3 regions of the Brevibacterium sp. OS20 genome follow, and region 3 is predicted to be linked to each of the others. Evidence: riboswitches for the same ligand, from Rfam matches in the RefSeq annotation. Region 3 holds a riboswitch; each other region holds the start of a gene.
The links. A riboswitch is a leader RNA that binds a small molecule or an ion and turns the genes downstream of it on or off. The one in region 3 is predicted to bind thiamine pyrophosphate.
Positions count from the first base shown of each region.

Region 1: linked by a shared signal. The riboswitch ahead of thiC (phosphomethylpyrimidine synthase ThiC) and the one ahead of thiM (hydroxyethylthiazole kinase) in region 3 are both predicted to bind thiamine pyrophosphate.
Region 2: linked by a shared signal. The riboswitch ahead of thiO (glycine oxidase ThiO) and the one ahead of thiM (hydroxyethylthiazole kinase) in region 3 are both predicted to bind thiamine pyrophosphate.

Region 1 covers NZ_CM166367.1:589,130-595,796, forward strand. Annotated here, with positions in the region: gene ACVZTU_RS02525 (TRAP transporter permease) at 1-411, shown strand, start outside; gene ACVZTU_RS02530 (TAXI family TRAP transporter solute-binding subunit) at 428-1,420, shown strand; gene thiC (phosphomethylpyrimidine synthase ThiC) at 1,633-3,441, opposite strand; TPP riboswitch at 3,437-3,545, opposite strand; gene ACVZTU_RS02540 (M18 family aminopeptidase) at 3,608-4,912, opposite strand; gene ACVZTU_RS02545 (DUF1684 domain-containing protein) at 5,048-6,667, shown strand, end outside.
Region 2 covers NZ_CM166367.1:1,695,662-1,702,328, reverse strand. Annotated here, with positions in the region: gene ACVZTU_RS07540 (DedA family protein) at 1-494, shown strand, start outside; gene ACVZTU_RS07535 (ketopantoate reductase family protein) at 448-1,413, opposite strand; gene thiE (thiamine phosphate synthase) at 1,410-2,093, opposite strand; TPP riboswitch at 2,105-2,208, shown strand; gene thiO (glycine oxidase ThiO) at 2,198-3,355, shown strand; gene thiS (sulfur carrier protein ThiS) at 3,352-3,609, shown strand; gene ACVZTU_RS07515 (thiazole synthase) at 3,611-4,378, shown strand; gene moeB (molybdopterin-synthase adenylyltransferase MoeB) at 4,375-5,655, shown strand; gene ACVZTU_RS07505 (SRPBCC family protein) at 5,626-6,141, opposite strand; gene ACVZTU_RS07500 (mismatch-specific DNA-glycosylase) at 6,165-6,667, shown strand, end outside.
Region 3 covers NZ_CM166367.1:3,033,480-3,040,146, forward strand. Annotated here, with positions in the region: gene thiD (bifunctional hydroxymethylpyrimidine kinase/phosphomethylpyrimidine kinase) at 3-872, opposite strand; gene thiE (thiamine phosphate synthase) at 869-1,627, opposite strand; gene thiM (hydroxyethylthiazole kinase) at 1,624-2,538, opposite strand; TPP riboswitch at 2,526-2,659, opposite strand; gene ACVZTU_RS13620 (sugar ABC transporter permease) at 2,811-4,022, opposite strand; gene ACVZTU_RS13625 (ATP-binding cassette domain-containing protein) at 4,019-4,843, opposite strand; gene ACVZTU_RS13630 (substrate-binding domain-containing protein) at 4,942-6,036, opposite strand; gene ACVZTU_RS13635 (LacI family DNA-binding transcriptional regulator) at 6,129-6,667, opposite strand, start outside.

The DNA of each region.
Region 1 (6,667 bases), 1.6 Mb from region 3:
GGCGCGGTCTGGACCTTCCTCGTCTCGGCCTGCGCAGTCGCTGCCTTGGCCGCGGGTGCAGGCGGATGGATCATCTGCCGCGCCGGCTGGCCCGAGCGGATCCTGTGCTTCCTCGCCGCCGGCGCGCTCCTCTACCTGCAGCCGCTGTCGATGATGGTCGGCTTCGCGGCCCTTGCCCTCGCCGTGGTCATCCACCTCATCCTCCGACGCAAGCCGGCGACCTCCTCGGCGACGGGAACTGCGGTTGGACCGGCCGCCTCGGCGACGGGAACCGTGACAGGAGCGGCCGCCTCGGCGAAGGACGAGGCACCGGCGAATGCGGTCGACCCGAGTACAGCCGAAGCGGACGGATCCGGTGACGGATTTTCCACCGAACCACCCTCGTCCGGAACACCGGCCGGGACCAACTGAGAAAGGGACGAAGTCCATGAAGCGAACAAGGACGTTCACAATCGCCGCTGCGGCCCTGGCCGCAGTGCTGACGATGAGTTCATGCGGTGGCAAGCGCGAAGCCGAGCCCGCCGCAGAAGGCGGAGACGGCTGCACCGCCGCCTCGGGGCAGATCACCATCGCCACCGGCAACTCGACCGGCGTGTACTACGTGCTCGGCGGAGGTCTGGCACAGGTGATCTCCGACAACTCCGACCTCAAGGCCACAGCGTCGGAGACCGGCGCCTCCGTGCAGAACCTCCAACAGCTGTCCAGCGGCGACTTCGACATCGCGTTCTCCCTGGCCGATACCGCTGCCGACGCAGTGTCGGGGGATGCGGACTTCAAGGAGGCCGAGGACATCTCCGCGCTCTCGCGCATCTACGACAACTTCACTCACGTCGTCGTGCGCAAGGATGCCGAAATCGACTCGGTCGAGGACTTCAAGGGCAAGACGATCTCGACCGGTTCGCCGAAGTCCGGCACCGAGGTCATCGCCAACCGTCTCATCGAATCGGCCGGACTCAAGGACGGGGACGTGACCAAACAGCGCCTCGACCTGTCGAAGACCGTCGACGGGATGAAGGACGGAACCATCGACGGCATGGTGTGGTCCGGCGGACTGCCCACGGCAGGAGTCACCGATCTCTTCACCTCGAACGGCAAGGACGTCGAGATCCTCGACATCTCCGACCTCGAGGGGAAGATGAAGGAGATCAACCCCGTCTACGAGGTGGCAGAGATCCCCGGTGACACGTACAAGGGCGTCGACACGGTGAAGACGATCGTCACCCCGAACGTGCTCATGGTCCGCAATGACATGGACGAAGGCACGGCCTGCGCTCTGACGAAGCTCCTCTTCGACAAAAAGGACGACCTGGTCAAGGTGCATGCCGCGGCGAAGGAGATCAACCTCGACACCGCCGAACCGCCGGAGCCGATCAAGCTGCACCCGGGCTCGCAGAAAGCACTGGACGAGCTGAATAAGTAAGTGCGAGTTGCCCAACCGCTCGTTCAAGGCGTGGCGCGTCTGTCGATCTGTGTACAGTCCGATAGGCGCGCTCCGCCTTGAACGACGCTGACGAGGAGCGGAGCTCCACGCTTCGCATGGCGGGCAGCGCGGCCCGCAGCCAGGATTCTCCGGGGCCCTCGTTCCTCAGTTGTTCTGAGGGCCGACGGGCGGGATCCGGCCCGGAGCCGGACTCAGCCTTCCCGCAGGCCGACGGTCGGATCGGGCAGGTAGACCTCTCCGCCCGATGCGAGGAACTCGCGGCTCTTCTGCTGCATTCCCGCCAGGGCCTCCTGCGCCTCGGCGCTGCCGTAGGTATCGCGGATGTCCTGGGAGATGCGCATCGAGCAGAACTTCGGACCGCACATCGAACAGAAGTGCGCGGTCTTCGCCGGTTCCGCCGGCAGCGTCTCGTCGTGGAACGCCTCGGCGGTCTCCGGATCGAGGCCGAGGGCGAACTGGTCCCGCCACCGGAATTCGAATCGAGCCTTCGACAGCGCATCATCGCGGGCCGTCGCCCCCGGGTGGCCCTTCGCGATATCGGCGGCATGCGCGGCGATCTTGTACGTGATCACCCCGGTCTTGACGTCGTCACGGTCGGGCAGCCCGAGATGCTCCTTCGGGGTGACGTAGCAGAGCATCGCCGTGCCGTAGCGGGCGATCTCCGTCGCCCCGATCGCCGAGGTGATGTGGTCGTATCCGGGCGCGATATCCGTAACCAGCGGACCCAAGGTGTAGAACGGCGCACCGTGACAGAGCTCCTGCTGACGTTCGACGTTCTCCCGCACGAGGTGAAGCGGAATGTGCCCGGGCCCTTCGACCATCACCTGGACGTCGTGGGCCCACGCGCGTTCGGTGAGTTCGGCGAGAGTGTCGAGCTCGGCGAACTGGGCGGCATCATTGGCATCGGCGATAGAACCCGGCCGCAGTCCGTCGCCGAGCGAGAAAGCGACATCGTAGCGAGCGAAGATCTCACAGAGTTCATCGAAGTGGGTGTAGAGGAAGTTCTCCTCGTGGTGGGCAAGGCACCAGCCGGCCATGATGGACCCGCCGCGTGAGACCATCCCGGTGACCCGGTCAGCCGTGAGAGGAACGTAGCGCAGCAGCACACCGGCGTGCACGGTCATGTAGTCGACACCCTGCTCGCACTGCTCGATGACGGTGTCGCGATAGATCTCCCAGGTCAGCGCGTTCGCATCGCCGTCGACCTTCTCCAGCGCCTGATAGATCGGGACGGTGCCGATGGGGATCGGCGAATTGCGGATGATCCACTCCCTAGTGGTGTGGATGTCATTGCCGGTCGACAGATCCATGAGGGTGTCGGCACCCCACTTCGCGGCCCACCGCAGCTTCTGCACCTCCTCGGCGATGGAGCTGGTGACCGCGGAATTGCCGATGTTCGCATTGATCTTGACGAGGAACGCCCTGCCGATGATCATCGGCTCGGATTCGGGGTGATTGATGTTGTTCGGAATGATCGCGCGACCGGAGGCGAGCTCGGCGCGCACGAGTTCGACATCGCACTGCTCGCGAAGCGCCACGAACCGCATCTCCGGGGTGATGATGCCCTGCTTTGCGTAGTGCATCTGGGTCACCGTGCGGCCGGACTTGGCCCGACGGGGGACCGGTTTGCGTCCCTTCCACTGCTGCGACGGGGCACCTCGGCGGACGGCGGCACGACCGTCATCGGCGATGCGGTGGCCGCGGGCGTCATACGTCTCAGTGTCGAGGCGGTTCTCGATCCACGGGAATCGCAGAGCGGGCAGTCCCTCTTCCGGAATGCTGCCCGGCCCGACGGTGCGGTAGACGTCGACGGGATCGTTGGCCCGACCGTTCGAGTCCTCGAGCTCGATGCGGGTCACGGGAACGCGGATGTCGTGTTCCTCGTCCTCGACCCATGCCGGCGAATGCGTCGGATACTGCTCGAGGGTGAACTGGTCGTGCGAATCTGCGTCAGACGAAGTCGTGGCAGGGGCAGGTGTTTCAGGGGTGAATGCAGTCATCTGCAGTCCTCACTTCCTACGCCGGTATCAACCGGATCAGGTTCTACGGTCTCGGACGATCCAGTCCGATCTCAGCCCTTGCAGCGGGCTCCCGTGGGGTCGTGCCATTCCTATCACGACTGACGCAGTGAGGACAACCGTGGCTCCTTGAGCGACGGGAATGGGGTCAGCCGCCCTGGAGGAACGCCTTCGCAGCGGCGCCGAGGGCGACGACGTCGGAGACCGCGACCATTTCGCGTGCCGAGTGCATCGAGTACAGAGCCGGGCCCACATCAACGGTCGTCATGCCCAGCCGGGTCGCGGTCAGCGGTCCGATCGTCGACCCGCAGGGCATCGCATTGTTCGACACGAAATCCTGGTACTCGACCCCGGCGGCCGCGCACGCCCGTGACCACACGGCGGTGCCCACCGCATCCGTGGCGTAGCGCTGCTGAGCGTTGAGCTTGAGCAGGGGACCGCCGCCGAGGCGGGGGCGGACATGCGGATCGTGCCGTTCGGGATAGTTCGGATGGGCAGCATGCCCGGCATCGGAGGAGACACACACCGAGGTGGACATCGACGCGAGATAATCGCTGCGCGTCGACTGCGGCAGCAAGGAGGCGACGATGCGCTCGGTGACGTCGGCGAGGAACGGACCGCACGCGCCCGAGCGCGAATTCGACCCGATCTCCTCATGATCGAACGCCGCGAACAGTGGGATGCCGTCGAGCCCGTCGGCATCGAGCTGGGTGAGCGCGGTGACGCCGGCGTGGACGGACAGGAGGTTGTCCAGCCTCGGCGAGGCGAAGAACTCCTCGGCGGCACCGAAGAGGGCCGGCTCCTGAACGGGAATCGTGTAGACATCGTGGCCGACGACGGACTCGGCATCGACCCCGGCAGAGGCGGCGAGCAGTTCGATGATGTCCGCCTCGGCGAGGTCGGCCAGACCGATGACGGGAGCGGTGTGACGCTGCTTGTCCAAGGTCAGACCCTCATTGACCTGCCGGTCGAGGTGGATCGCGAGCTGCGGGATGCGGGCGATCGGCCCGGTGCGGGCGAGCACGATGCTGCCGTCGGCGAGGCCGAGCCGACCCGCGAACGCGAGCTCACGATCGAGCCACGAATTCAGCAGCGGCCCGCCGTAGATCTCCACCCCGACCTGCCGGGTGCCTTCGGCGGTGAACTCGCCGCCGGGTTTGAGTTTGAACGCCGGGGAGTCGGTGTGGGAACCGAACACGCGGAACCGGGGAGCCGCCTCGGTGACGGTGGGATTCATCCACGCGATGAGCGCGCCGTCGCGGATGACGTAGTGCCCGGTTCCGGGCGTCAGCGCCCAGGGAACGGACTCGTCGAGGCGGGAGAAACCGGCCTCTTCCAGGCGTTTCGCCGCGGTGTCCACCGCGTGGTAGGAGCTGGGAGATGCGCTGACGAAGTCGCCGAGGTCGGCCGCTGTCGTCGCGGCCACATCCGGTCTCGGGAGTGATTCATTCATTTCCCCAGCCTATCGTTTGCGGTAGTTTGGAGGTGAAGAAGATCAGGTCTCAGACGCCGGGTTGCCACCGGGTCCGAGAATCAGGCGGGGGCAGCGACCCTGCGACCGCACCAGCGACGGCAAGGAGTGTTCGACGTGAACCAGTTCGTGACGGAGTGGAACACCTGGCGCGACTCACGGAACTCAGCCCTTGCGAAACCGTTCGGCTGGCTCAGTGTCGTCGGACTCCACTGGCTCGACGCCGAATCGACCTGGACCGACGCCCCCGGCACGTTCACCGTCGACGACGGCTGGGTGACCGTATCCCTGAAGACCGGAATCAAGGCCGGCCCCGCAGCCGAGACATTCGACCTGCTCAGCAAGGTCGACAACGGTGAGTCAGCTGGTGCCGTTGCTGCTTCTGGCGTGAACGGCGGAGGACCGACCCGTGCGACCAGCCCGGCCGTGCCCAGCGACACCTCGACTCTGCCGAGGGTGATGGACCAGTCCGGTGCGGGCGCGGCTGCGGCAGACTCCGCGGGTAGCGACCCTTCTGCCGGAACGGGCGCCGGATCCGATGCGGGGTCCGATGGCGGATCCGACGGGCACGCAGCAGCGCCCGCCAAGCCACAGGTCCGCGTGGAAGAGAACGGGTTCAGCGCGAAGCTTCCGAACGGCGGCTCGCTCAACTGGTTCACCGTCGGCAACGTCCTCTACGAACTCATCGATCGGGGCGGCCGCCTCGGCGTGCGTGTGCGCAATTCGAAGTCCCCGCTGCTCGGGAAGTTCTTCGAGGTTCCGGTCTTCGACCCGGACCCGGACTTCGTCTTCCTCGCCCGGTTCACCAGGTTCGACCCGTTCAAGACCTACACCATCGAAACCGCCCAAGAGGACCTGCAGCTGCAGACACAGGCGGCGGGAACCGTCACCTTCGAGACCTCGCACGGTGAGGTGAGCCTGCTCGCCACCGGGTGCCCGAAGACCGGACTCCAACTGGACTTCCACGATTCGACGAACGGGAGCACCACCGCCGCGTGGCGGACCATCGACCTCGGAGTGCCGAATCAGGACGGGTCGCTCGTCATCGATTTCAACCGTGCGGTGAACTACCCGTTCGCGTTCACCTCGTTCGCCACCTGCCCAGCCCCGATCGAAGGAAACGTCGTTCCGTTCGACGTCACCGCAGGTGAGCGGCGTCCTCCATTCTTCTACTCGGAGGCCGGGATCAACGTGCCGTTCCTCTTCTACGTGTGGTGGGACGAAGAGAGCGCCGAGGTGACGCGCCCCTGGTATTCGCGTTTCGGCCTCGACATCACCATCCTCAACCCCAACCACGACGACGGGCGGATCTCCCTCGTCGGCTTCGACGGGGTCGCGATGTCCGGCGGGGATCTGTCGCCGCTGGGGCGCAAGGCCCGGTCGCGGCTCATCGATGTCGCCACCGAAGCGCTGACTTCACGGATTCCGGTCATCGGCATCGGCGCGTACTCGGCGTTCGTCATCCAGGCCCAGCGGGAGCTGCGTTCGCAGCAGGGCTACGTCGACGGCATCGAAACCGAATACGAGGCGCCGGCGGACCGTCTGCTCATCGTGATGAACAACGAGCTCGACCCGAAGCAGGCCGGTTTCGACATCGTCCACACCGACGCCAGCGGGCTGATCTATGTGGAGATGCCCTTCAACATCCCGCTCGAGTCCGACCGCACTGAGGTCGAGGACTTCCAGTCGGCGATGGAATCCGGTGCCTCGATCACGAGCTGGCAGGAATTCGACTAC
Region 2 (6,667 bases), 1.3 Mb from region 3:
GACCGCCCGGGGCGATGGTCACCTATCCAGGTGCCAGGGACGCAACACTGCCCCGCGCAGAAGCCGGGATCGAACTGCCCGGAACGATCTATTTCGCCGGCGAGTCCAAGGTGTGGGGCGGCGGCATGGCCTTCTACGATCATTTCCTCCCCGGACCGACCCCCGCCAAGGCCTACCTCATCACTGCCGAACAGTTCGCCGATGTGGCGGCACAGGAGATGCACCGACCGCCCGAACCGGACAGTCCGCTGGAACGCCTCGTCTTCGATCTGGCAGCCGGCAGCTCCCACTCTCTGGGTCCGGGCGGGTACGAGACGCTGCTCGTCCTCGATGATGTCGACGGTGTCCCGATGGTCACGTTCACCGCCGCGCATCGTTCGTCAGACGTCGAACACGCTCAGCCGCAGGAGCCGTATCTGGCGATGCTGCGCACCGGCATTGCCGAAGTCAGAGCCGCTTCTGGGCTTCCCCTGCCCGCAGCTGCACAAGTGTGAGGTCGAGCAGCGGAGTCGCCACTCCCAGATCCTCCGCCTTGATCGACAGGTCGCCGAGGATGTGCTCCGTTTCGCTCGGCAGCCCTGCCGTCACATCCCGGTAGAGGGATGAGGTGAAGGCGGAACCGTCCTCGGTGAGCATCTTGATAGTCATGGCGTGGGAGGCTTCCGACACCGGGTGTCCTGCCGCAGCCGCCACGGCTTCGAGTTCATCGATGATGGCATACACGTGCGATCTGCCGCCGGCTTCCATGATCGCTCCGACCGGGGCGCGGAACAGGCAGGTGACGACTCCTGCCGCGGCGATGAAGATCCATTTCTCCCACAGCCCGTCGATGATTCCATCGACGGTCTGGAGTTTGAATCCGGGCACATCGAGCGCCTCGGAGATGCGTGTGGGCACTTCGGCGCCGTGGAGATCTCCGATGGTCATCACGGCCAGGTCGGTGAGCTGGACGACGGCTCCGTCCCTGATGGTGCCGACGATCTTGACGAACCCTCCGAGCACCTGTCCGGGGTATCTGCTCTGCAGCTTCTCGATCTGAGCCATGCCGTTGAGGAACGGAATGATCGTCGTCTGCTCGCCCACAGCCGGTCCGATATCGGCGATGACCGAGTCGAGTCCACCCGCTTTGACCGCGACGATGACGAGGTCGAAGGTTCGTGATGCGGCTGTGAGTTCCTCAGCGGTGATGACATCGACCTGATTCGTCCGATCATCACCGGGTGCAGTGAAGCGCAGTCCCTCCGCGCGGACCGTCTCCGCCCGTGCCTGCCGGAGCAGGAAAGTGACATCGCGTCCGGCCTCCTGCAGATAGGTGCCGAACGCTCCGCCGGTCGCCCCCGCCCCGGCGATGAGAACCGACAGGTCAGCGCCAGCACCGATTCCCTCGGATGCTCTGTCAGCTGCTTGGGTCATTCCAACTCCTCCTTGAGCTCCCGCGCGGCCGCAGCGGGATCCTCAGCCGAGGCTATCGCACGGACGACGACGGCACGCCTCGCGCCCGCCTGCCGGATCGCGTCCAGCCTCTCCCCGGTCGCGATACCGCCGATCGCGAACCACGGTTTGGCCGCCTCGGCGGCGGTGGCGGTCAGCAGCGCCGTCCCCACAGAGGCGCGGCCCGGCTTCGTCGGGGTCTCCCAGACCGGCCCGACACAGAAATAGTCGGTCTCCGGGTCCGCCTCGGCGGCGAGCGCCTGCTCGAGGGAATGGGTCGAGCGGCCGAGGATGACATCGGGTCCGAGCACAGCCCTGGCCTGAGCACTGGTGAGGTCGCCCTGACCGACGTGGAAGACGTCGGCGTCGGTCAGCAGCGCAACGTCGGCACGGTCATTGACTGAGAAGAGCTTGTCGTGACGGGCGGCAATATCTTTGAGGACCTCCAATGCCGCGATCTCGGCGCGGGCCTCGAGGCTCTTGTCCCTCAGTTGGATGATGTCGACACCTCCACGGTAGGCGGCGTCGAGGAACTCGGCGAGGTCGCCCTGACCGGTCCGGGCATCGGTGCACAGGTAGAGCTTCGCCTCTGCCAGTCGTGCCTCTCTCCAGGCTCTCTTCGTCTGCCGCGCTGCGGTGCGCGGTGGCATCTGTGTGGTCATGGTCATAGAGTAGAGGAGTTCGCGGGAGCCTCCCAACGAGGCTGAGAGGGCGTAAGAGCCGACCGTCAGACCTGATGCGGATCATGCCGCCGGAGGGAGAAGCTGTGAGAGTCATTGTCGTCGGCGCCGGGATCATCGGCCTGTCCACGGCCTGGTATCTGCGCCGCCTCGGTACCGAAGTCACCATCATCGATCCTGCGCCCGCTCAGGGTGCGAGCCATGCTGCCGCAGGGATGCTCGCTCCCGCCGCCGAGGTGGTCTGGGGGCAGACTCCCCTGTACCCGCTGATGCGAGCCTCCGCGCAGATGTATCCTCAGTTCTCCGCCGAGGTGGCGAGCGCCGCTGGCAGCGATCTCGGTTTTTCGGATGCCGGAACATTGGTGTGCGCCGGTGACCGAGCTGATCTGCAGGCTCTGCGGGAGCTGCGCGATGCACAGTCGCGGTCCGGTTTCGCCACCGAGCTCATCACCGGCAGTGCTGCCCGCCGGGTTGAGCCGTCGTTGTCGCCTGCCGTCGCCGGGGCCGTGCACATTCCAGGCGATCACTCGATCGACCCCCGTCGGCTCACTGCCGCATTGCTGACTGTCCTGTCCTCTCACTCAGGAGGCTTCATTCGCCAGCGGGCGGCCAGCCTGATCAAGGACGGCGATACGACTGTGGGAGTCGCACTGGGCGATGGCCGCCGGTTGGAGGCCGATCAGGTGATCATCTGCGCCGGCAGCGCTGTGTCCGCGTTCGTCGGTGCCCCGCAGCTGCCTCTGCGTGAGGTCTGGGGTGATGTTCTGCGACTGCGCGCCTCCGCGAAGGCGACTCCGCTGCTGAGCCGCACCATCCGCGGGCTGGTCAATGGTCGCCCCGTCTACCTGGTTCCTCGCCCGGACGGCGAGATCGTGCTCGGTGCCAGTTCGCGTGAGGACGGACTCTCCGGCACTCCGGCCGGGGCGATTCACCGGCTGCTCGCCGACGGGCAGCGACTGGTCCCGGGCATCCTCGACGCGGAGATCACCGATATCACCACCCGTGCCCGGCCCGGTTCTCCGGACGACCTGCCGATGATCGGCCGCATCGATCCCGGCTGCATCGTGAGCACCGGGTATTTCCGCCACGGCATCCTCTTGGCCCCGTTCGGCGGCAGGCTCGGTGCCGAGCTCGCCCTGGGCGTCGCCTCCGACTGGCCTCCTGACGGGACGCTCGAGTCCGTGTCCCCACACCGCTTCACCACAGACCACACCAGTGCCTACCCGATGAGGAGCATCTCATGACCGACCACGAACACTCACCGACCATCGTCCTCAACGGCGCTCGCCATGAGCTGCCGGGTGCCACCTCGGCGCTCGACCTCATCGCCGACGTCACCGGACGGGAGCTGAACCCCGATGGGACACCAGCCGACGGCGGCCGCCTGGGCATCGCCCTGGCCGTCGACGGTGAAGTCATCCGTCGCGGTGCCTGGTCCGATTGCACCCTGGCCGACGGGCACACCGTCGACATCGTCACCGCTGTGCAGGGAGGTTGAGATGACCTGGACGATCGATGATGTGGAGATGTCGTCTCGCCTCGTGATGGGCACGGGAGGGGCGAGTTCCCTGAGCATTCTCGAAGACGCACTCGTGGCTTCGGGAACCGAGCTGACCACTGTGGCGATGCGCCGTTTCGACGCCGAGTCCCGCGACTCAGTGTTCACCATGCTCCAGCGTCTGGGTATTCGGGTGCTGCCGAACACCGCCGGCTGCTATACGGCCCGAGACGCCGTGCTCACCGCCCGACTGGCCCGAGAGGCGCTGGAGACGAATTGGGTGAAGCTCGAGGTCATCGCCGATGAGGACACCCTGCTGCCGGATCCCATCGAGCTCTTCGCCGCAGCCGAGGAGCTCGTCCTCGATGGGTTCACGGTCTTCGCCTACACGAACGACGATCCGGCCCTGGCGAAGCGTCTGGAGGACGCTGGTGTAGCTGTGGTGATGCCGGCCGGTGCTCCGATCGGCAGTGGGCTGGGCATCCTCAACCCTCACAACATCGAGACCATCGTCTCCCGTGCACAGGTGCCCGTCATCCTCGACGCCGGTGTAGGCACCGCCTCCGATGCCGCTCTGGCGATGGAGCTCGGGTGCACCGCGGTGCTGCTGGCCTCGGCGGTCACCCGCGCCCACGATGCTCACGCCATGGCCCGGGCGATGGCTTTGGCCGTCGAGGCCGGGCATCTGGCGGCCGGAGCCGGGAGGATTCCCAAACGACCGTTGGCATTGGCATCATCGCCGTTCGATGGAATGCTCGCAGCACAATGACCACCGTTGCCGCCACTCCTCCGTCGCTGCCTCCTCTCGTCGACCCCGTGGAGTCTCTGTCCCGGACGGAGCTGGAACGCTACTCCCGGCACCTGAGCCTGCCGGGATTCGGACTCGAGGGACAACGGCGTCTGCGGGCCGCCTCGGTGCTGGTCATCGGCGCCGGCGGGCTCGGGGCTCCAGTCCTCAACTATCTCGCGGCCGCAGGAGTCGGGTCGATCACGATCATCGACGATGACGTGGTGGAGGCTTCGAACCTGCAGCGCCAGATCATCCACCGGAATGCGGATGTGGGCCGACCGAAGGTCTCATCTGCCGCCGATGCCGTGCACCGGCTCGATCCGAACTTCGAGGTGCGCACGATCGCGGAACGGCTGAGCCCGGAGAATGTGCTCGGTCTCTTCGCTGAACACGATGTCGTCGTTGACGGGGCGGACAACTTCGCCACTCGGTACTTATCCAATGATGCCGCCGAACTCACCGGCACCCCGTTGGTGTGGGGCACGATCTTCCGCTTCGCCGGTCAGGTGAGCACGTTCGTTCCCGGTCACGGGCCGATGCTGCGCGATCTGTTCCCGGATATCCCGGAACCCGATTCGGTGCCCAACTGCGCCGAGGGCGGAGTCCTCGGTGTGCTGTGCGGAACCGTGGGCTCGGCGATGGCAACCGAGGCGATCAAGCTCATCTGCGGCATCGGTGCCCCATTCATCGGTCGGCTGCTGCGCTATGAGGCGCTGACCGGGGAGTACTCGACCCTGCGGTTCTCCCTCGATCCCGACCGTCCCCCGGTCACCGACCTCACCGAGGTGGCTGCCGCCTGTGCTGTGGACCTCGACGGCGGCGGCGTGGCAGAGCCTGCGGCGGATGAGATCGACGTCGCCGAATTCCTGTCCGTCGAAGACGATGTGTTCGTCGTCGATGTGCGGGAGGACTGGGAACGTGAGCTGGCGGCCATCCCCGGCTCGATGCATCTGCCGCTCGGCGCCCTCCGAGACGGCGGGTGGCAGGCGCTTGAGTCGTTGCTCGGTGCCTCCGGCCGGGCTGAGGCACCGGTCGATATCGTCTTCCACTGCAAGTCCGGGGCCCGATCGGCCGAGGCCGCCCAGATTCTGTCCCGATCGGTCCCGACCGGAGTACGTCTGCGCTCGCTTGCCGGGGGCATCGAGGCGTGGGAGGCCGCCGCTCGCGCCTCGGCAGACCAGAGAGACCAGCGACCGGCAGATTCGAGGACCTGGGTACCGGTTCGCTCAGGAGCCGGGCCGGTCGGCCAGTCGTGATCGCAGTCCCCGTTCGCCGGCACTCATCACTGCCCCATGCATGAGTCCGGACAGCGGTCGCATCGCACTGATGATCGTTCTGCTCGTCGTCACACACCACAGAGAATCGATTGTCGTCACCCCCTCGGTGGCGGTCAGAGTCCATCTGCCTTCGCCGCGCAGATCACCACTCGCCCGGAACCGGATGTGATGGGGTGCATCGACCTCCTCGACTTCGATGGAGAACCGCAGAGACCACCCGACCGGTGCGTGGACCAGAAGGCGGGCTCGGCTGCCTGGGGTCACCGGCAGATCGGCGGCATCAACGTCAGCCTGTGCGGCCCCGACCCTTTCGGCTGCTGTCAGTCCCGGCCACCACCCAGGCCACTCGTCGACCTGTTCCAGAACCGCCCACACCGATTCGATTCCGGCGTCGGTGGTCCAGCGGTCGTTGAAATGGAAGGGTGCGGACTCTCCGGGCTGTGGGGTCACATGATCGTGGCTCATGGTACGACGGTAGTGTGAAAGATGTGAGTGAGGACAACTTCGTCAGCAATCGTCGGCTATCCCCTCTGGGCGGTCGCAAACCGACCAAGGACGATCTCGCGGCTTTCGCCACGGACGACCCGGATGCGATCGACGATATTCTGCCGAGCGATTCCTCCGGGCTGAAGATGCTCATCGTCGGCATCAATCCGGGGCTGTGGACGGCCGCGGTGAATGCGCCGTTCGCACGTCCCGGCAACCGTTTCTGGCCGTCTCTGCATCAGGCGGGTCTCACCGATCACCAAGTCGATGCCTCGTGTGGGCTCGAGCCTGCGGATGAGCTGCAGCTGCTCAGTCGTGGAATCGGTCTGACCAACCTCGTGGGGCGAGCCACTGTCCGCGCCGACGAACTCTCCCGGCAGGAGCTGCGTGAAGGTGCGGCTCACCTCATCGAGCGTCTTGCCGATATCCGACCCCGGGCGGTCGCGATCGCCGGGATCACAGCGTTCCGCACCGGCTTTCAGGTGCCGAAAGCTCGGCTCGGCCG
Region 3 (6,667 bases):
CGTCAGGCGGGTCGACCGCGGACGATGTCGACCTGGTGGTCGACGGGTCCGTGGGCGCCCTCTGGATTCAGGCTCAGCTGCCAGTCCGCAGCCGAGGTGAGAGCGCGAGCAAGATAATCGAGGGCATTGCCGACGGCCTCGCCGAGGATGTCCGACCCGATCTCTGTGCGTTCGCGGCCGAGGACAGCCACCTCGGCGGTGATCGCGGCTGACAGAGTGCACCCGGTTCCGTGCGTGTTCATCGTCGTCACGCGGGGGTGGGTGAACTCGCGGACCTGGCCATCGGCGGTGGCGAGGATGTCGATGACCTCGTCCTCGCTGCCGTGCCCGCCCTTGAGCAGGACAGCTCCGGGGCCGCGTTCGAGCAGGCGCCGAGCCTGGTCACGCATGGCTTCAGTCGTCTGCGCTTCGGGTTCGTCGTCGGAGATCAGCAGGGCCGCCTCGGGGAGGTTGGGGGTGATGAGGTCGGCGACCGGCAGCAGGTGGGTGCGCACGGCCTCGACGGCATCGGTCTCGAGGAGGCGGTGGCCGGAGGTCGCGATCATCACCGGGTCGACGGTATAGAAGCCGAGCCGGCCTTCGGCGGCGCGATCGACGACGAGTTCGACGAGGTCACGGCTGCCGAGCATCCCCGATTTCGTCGCATCGACGGGCAGGTCGCCGAGCACGGAGTCGAACTGATCGGCGACGAAATCGACGTCGATCGGATAGACGCGGGACACACCGTGCGTGTTCTGCGCGACGAGGGCGGTGATGACGGTCGTGCCCATGGTCTTCCGCGCGGTGAAGGTCTTGAGGTCGGCATGGATTCCGGCACCGCCGGAGGGATCGGTGCCGGCGATGGACAGGGTGATCGGCGGGCGGGTTGTCACTGTGCACTCCCGGCGTATGCGGCGAGCAGCTCCTCTGCTGCCGTCTTCGGATCGTCGGCCATGCAGATCGCCGAGACCACGCAGATCCCGATCAGCCCACGTCCCTGCAGGTCAGGGGCACGATCGGCGTTGATGCCGCCGATCGCGACCGCGGGGATGCCCGCTTCTGCGACCAGTTCCCCGAGGCGGTCCGGTCCGATTCCGCCGGGGGCGTCTGCTTTCGTGGAGGTGTCAAAGACCGGTCCGATGCCGACGAGGTCGACGACTCCGGAGTCTCGGGCGGCGGCGAATTCGTCGCTGTTCGCGGCCGAGAGACCGATGAGCGGTTCCGCACCCAGGGCGGCGCGCACCTCGGCGACGGTGGTGTCAGTTTGGCCGACGTGGATGTGCACGTTCTCGCCTTCGTCGATGAGGCGGCGGGCCACCTCGACGCGGTCGTTGAGGACGACGGGGACCGTGCGGTCGGTGTCGCGGGTGGCGGCGTCGACGGCGGCGATGACCTGGCGGGTGAGCGAATAGAAGCCTGCATCGTCGATGTCTTTGTCGCGGACCTGGACGATGCCCACTCCCCCGGCGACGGCGGCCTGCACGGTTTCGGCGACGCTGCGGCCGGCGGCCTCGCATTGCGCGGAGTCGGTGACGAGGTAGAGGCGCGTGTCGATTCCGGCGAAGCGGTCGGCCGAGCCGTCTCGGTCGTTCGCGGTCGCGCCGTCGTCAGCCGGGTTGTCGGCGATGTGGGCGGATCCGGCGGTCATGCCTGGACGCCTTCGCCGGCGGTGAGCGTGTCGAGGCCGATTCTCGCCTGTGCGAGTCGGTCACCGTCGACGGTGTGGAGTGCGTCGAGAAAGTTCACCGAGTAGCTGCCGGGCCCCTTCGCACCATCGGCGGCGAGTTCCCCGGCGACCGCGAAGTGGGCGTGGGCGGCGACGACGGCTTCGAACTTCGCCGAGGCGTCCCCACCGTTCGCGGACTGCTCAGTGGCGTTGACGGCTGAGACGTCGGCGTCGGGGTCGGCGAGTCCGGCTCGGGCGGCGGCCAGGTAGGCGACGGTGACGGCACCGAGTGAGCAGCCGGTGCCGATGACGAGCGGCATGAACTCATGTCCACCTGAGATGCGGGCGACGTGGTCAGTGCCGTCGATGTGGGCGACGACGGCATCGGTGGGTCCGGAGACGGCGACGATGGCACCGGTCTCTCGGGCCAGCTTCGCGGCAGCGGGTAGGACGGCGTCGACTTCATCGGTGGAGTCGACTCCACGACCACCGAGTCCGACTCCGGCGAGTGCGGCGATCTCGGAGGCGTTGCCGCGGATGGCGGTCGGGTGATCGGCGGCGGCGCGGCGGATGCGGGAGGTGCGGAAGTCGACGGCGCCGACGCTTACGGGGTCGAGGACCCAGGGTTTTCCGGCGGTGTTGGCGACGTCGATGGCGGCATCGGCGGCGAGCAGCTGGTGGTTCGAGGCGGTTCCGAAGTTGACGAGGATTCCGCTGGCGATCCCGGCAAACTGACCGGCGTCTGCTTCGTGATCGAGCATTGCCGGGGAGGCGCCGATGGCCAGGAGCACGTTGGCGCTGAACTGCTGCACGACGGTGTTCGTGATGCACTGGATGAGTGGATTGCTTGCGCGCAGACGCGCATTCGCAGAACGCAGGTCGAAGTCAACCATGACGATCCCTTCGCTAGTATGGCCCAGATCAGGTTCGATGGGTGTTCTCTCAGCCTCGGTGTCCTCCGTGCGCAGCGTCTTGGTGCGAACGGATCCTCATGAGGCACCCCATGTCATTGGCTCCGACTGTATCAGCCCGGTCGGACACGGGCGACTCCATACTCTGCTTGGATGCTCAGCACCGACCGCTCGACTCAACGTCGCTGTATCAAGCTATGCATTGCGCGCTCGACGCTAAGGCGAGCGGTCGGCAGAGAGAGCTTAACGCCCCACTACCCGCGCCCGACGTACCTCTGACCGCGGCGGCTGAGCGCATCGATGACAACTGCGGTGAGCAGAACAAGTGCGGTGATGATCTGCTGTGCATCGGAGTTGAAGCCGATGAGGTAGAGACCGTTGTTGATCGCACCGACGACCAGAGCACCGAGCACGGCTGCCCAGGCGGTTCCGCGTCCGCCGAACAGCGAGGTGCCGCCGATGACAGCTGCAGCGATCGCATTGAGCAGGTCCTGCGTGCTCACCAGCGTCGATCCCGCATTTGTCGTCACACCGGTCTTGATGAAGCCGAACAATGCGGCCAGCACTCCGGCTGCCATGAACACGCTGATGCGCACCCAGGTCACGCGGATGCCGGCACGCCGTGCAGCTTCGACCTTTCCGCCGACGGCGTAGATGGAACGACCGTAGCGGGTCTTGCGCAGCACGAGGTCGATGATGATCGCAATGACGATCATGAGGAAGAAAGGCATCGCCAGACCGAAGTCCTGATTGACGAGGATGAGGAACCCGAACACGATCGCGGCCAGCAACACGATCCGCACGATCACAGAGGTCCAGCTCGGAGCGCTGAGACCCTCCCGGTGGCGGCGCAGCTTCGAATAGATGATGCCGCCGCCGAAGCCGATGATCGCGACGGCGCCGAAGATATAGGCCCAGATCGCAGGAAAGTAGAAGCTGGCGAAGTCGAAGGCGAAGGTGTCCGACATCGACAGGTTCTTCTGCGTGCCCAATGTCGTCAGAGTCAGACCGGTGAACGCGAGCAGACCGGCCAAGGTGACGACGAACGCCGGGATGCCGACGACGGCGAAGAACCAACCTTGAATCGCGCCGACGACCAGGCCGAGCAGCAGCATGATGACCAGCGCTAAGGCCGGCGGCACACCTTGCCTTACCACCAAGACACCGAGCAGCGAGGCGGCCAAACCGCCCAATTGCGCCAGAGACAGATCGATCTCGCCGAGGAGCAGGATGAGGTTGATGCCGAGAGCCAGGATCGCGAGGAACGCGACCTGAGTGGAGAGGTTGACTAGGTTGGCCGGAGAGATGAAGTTCGAGTCGGCCGACTGGAATACGATGACGATGACGATGAGTGCGAGGATGACCGGGAACGACCCCAGCTGCCCCTCTTTGACCCGGCGGACGAAGGTGCCGATCACGCCTTCGGAGGAGATCCGCTCATCGGTGATGAAGGAATTGCGGGTCATCGACGCTCACCCCTCCGTGCGGCGCGTTTGGTCACGACATTGTCGCTGGCTCCGGTAATCGCGGCGACCAGCACATCGGTGCGCTCGTCACCGGGGAAATCACCGGCGTCCTTGCCCAGCCGCAGCACGTGCACCCGGTCGCACACCGCCTGCACATCGGCCATATTGTGGCTGACGAGCAGCACGCCGAGGTCGCGTTCTTTGAGCCGTTCGATGAGGTTGAGCACTTCGGCCGTCTGGGCGACGCCGAGTGCCGCCGTCGGTTCATCGAGCATGACCAAGGATGGTTCGCCGAGGAGGGACCGGGCGATCGCGACCGTCTGACGTTGACCGCCGGACAGGGCCGCGATCGGTACGCGCACGCTCGGGATCTTTGCCGAGAGGCTGCGCAGCAGCTCCCAGGATTTGGCTTCCATCGTCACTTCGTCGAGGACGCCGCCGCGGGTCTTCTCATGTCCGAGGAACAGGTTGGCCACCACGTCGAGGTTCTCGCACAGGGACAGATCCTGGAACACTGTGGCCACTCCGGCTTTCTGTGCATCCTTCGGGGAGGAGAATCTCTGCGCCGTCCCGTTCATGATGAGTTCGCCGTCATCGGCGGCGTGAACTCCGGCGATGACCTTGATCAGGGTCGATTTGCCGGCGCCGTTGTCGCCGACGAGGCCGACGACTTCGCCGCGACCGACGCTGAGATGGATGTCGGTCAGGGCTTGGACTGCACCGAACCGTTTGTTGATTCCGCGCAGTTCGAGCACCGGCTCGCTGTCGCTGCCCGGCGTCCGCGTCGCCTCAGTTGCCGGGTCGGGTGTCTCTGGTGTCATCTGTTCCTACTTGTCGCAGTCGTTGACCCCGGCAGCCGGCGACCGGTGGCGGTCGCCGGCTCGAGGTCGGTCACGTCAGATTGTGAACGCGCACGCGCTCACTTCACGCCGGCATCGGCACAGAGCTTCTCCACCTTGCCTGTGCAGATGTCCTCGGCCTTGATCTGGTCACCAACGATGTCTTTGATGGTGTCGGTGGTGACGACCTTGGCTTCGACGAAGTCCGTGGGGGTGTCCTTGTAGGTCGTGCCCGCGTCGACGTCCTCGCCTGCGGCCAGGGCCACGGCGGCTTTGGCGGCGAACTCTGCCTGCGGTGGGATCGACTTGTAGATCGTGGCGTACTGGTCACCCTTGAGGATGTTCTGCAGACCGTCGACCTCGGCGTCCTGACCTGTCACGACGGGTTCGACCTTGGCTTTCTTCGTTGCGGCGATGACGCCGCCGGCGGTGCCGTCGTTGGCAGAGTAGATCGCGATCGGCTTCTCGCCCTTGCCCTGCAGCTGACCTTCGACCCACTGGCGGGCGTCGTCGGGGTTCCAGTCGAGGGTGTCGTGGCTGGCGGCGATGTCCACGCCTGCGCCCTTGAGGGTCTCTTCGGCGCCGGCCTTGAAGTCCGCGGCGTTCGGGTCCTTCGGATCACCATTGACCATCCAGACCGGTCCCGATTTCGGGTCGACGCCGGCGTCTTTGAGCCCGTCGAGGACGGCCTGGCCCTGCAGGTTGCCGATCTTCTTGTTGTCGAACGAGGTGTAGTAATCCGCACCTTCGAAGAAGCGGTCGTAGGAGATGACCGGGATCTTCTTCGCTTCGGCTTTCGACAGCGCGGATGAGACTGCGGAAGCGTCGACGGGGTCGAGGACGATGGCGTCGACGCCTTCGGTCACGGCCGCCTCAACCTGTTGCTGCTGCTGAGTCGCGTCCTGATTGGCGTTGCGGTATTCGACCTTCGCGTCTGGGTTGGCTTCTTTGAGGTATTTCTCGAAGTTCGGCTTGTCGAGCGACTCGTACCGGGTGGTCTTCGACTCGGGCAGCAGCAGCGCGATGGTGACGTCCCCGTCGCCGCCGGATCCGCTGTCGGCCTCGTCGTTTCCCTGGCCCTTCTGATTGCCGCAGCCGCTGAGCGCAAGAGCGCCGATCGCGACGGAGGCACCGAGGAGCGCCAGCTTCTTGTGGGACTTAAGGTTGTGCCTCATTGTGAACCTTTCAATCTTTCTGACAACGTTGTCAGGCTGTTGAATATGATTCGCTGAACGCCGCCTGCTGTCAACTGTTTCGACAAAAATCTTCAGCGGGTGTCCGGCGGCTCTTCACCGCTGCCACGAGCGATGACGCACAGCGCATTGTCGAAATCGGGCACGCCGTCGTCGACTCGATCGCGCCGGTTCGCCTCCCCCGCAATCGGGCCATCCCCTTCGCCGAGGCGGTCCCCGCCCTCGCCAGCATCGCTGGGTTCGACACCGACCCGGAGTCGTCGGACCGCCTCGGCGGCGAGGGATTCGACGTTGCGATCGACGACGGTGACATCGAGGAGTTCGGCCGTGGGGAAATCGTCGATGCCGACCAGTGCCGGCCATTCGCCGAGGCGGCGGCAGGCGTCGATGGCACCTTGGGTCACTGTGGCGGACAGGGTGATCAGGGCTCCGGGTGCGCTGCGGGAACCGAGCCAGGCGGCGACGACGTTCTTCGCGCTGGCTTCGTCGTGGGCGTCTTCGCGCATATAGGCGCGCCAGCCGACGCCGCGGCGGCCGGCGATGGCGTCCTGGATTCCCTGCAGTCGGCGGGTGGTGATGAGGCTGGGCGAATGGTCGCCGATGACGCCGAGTG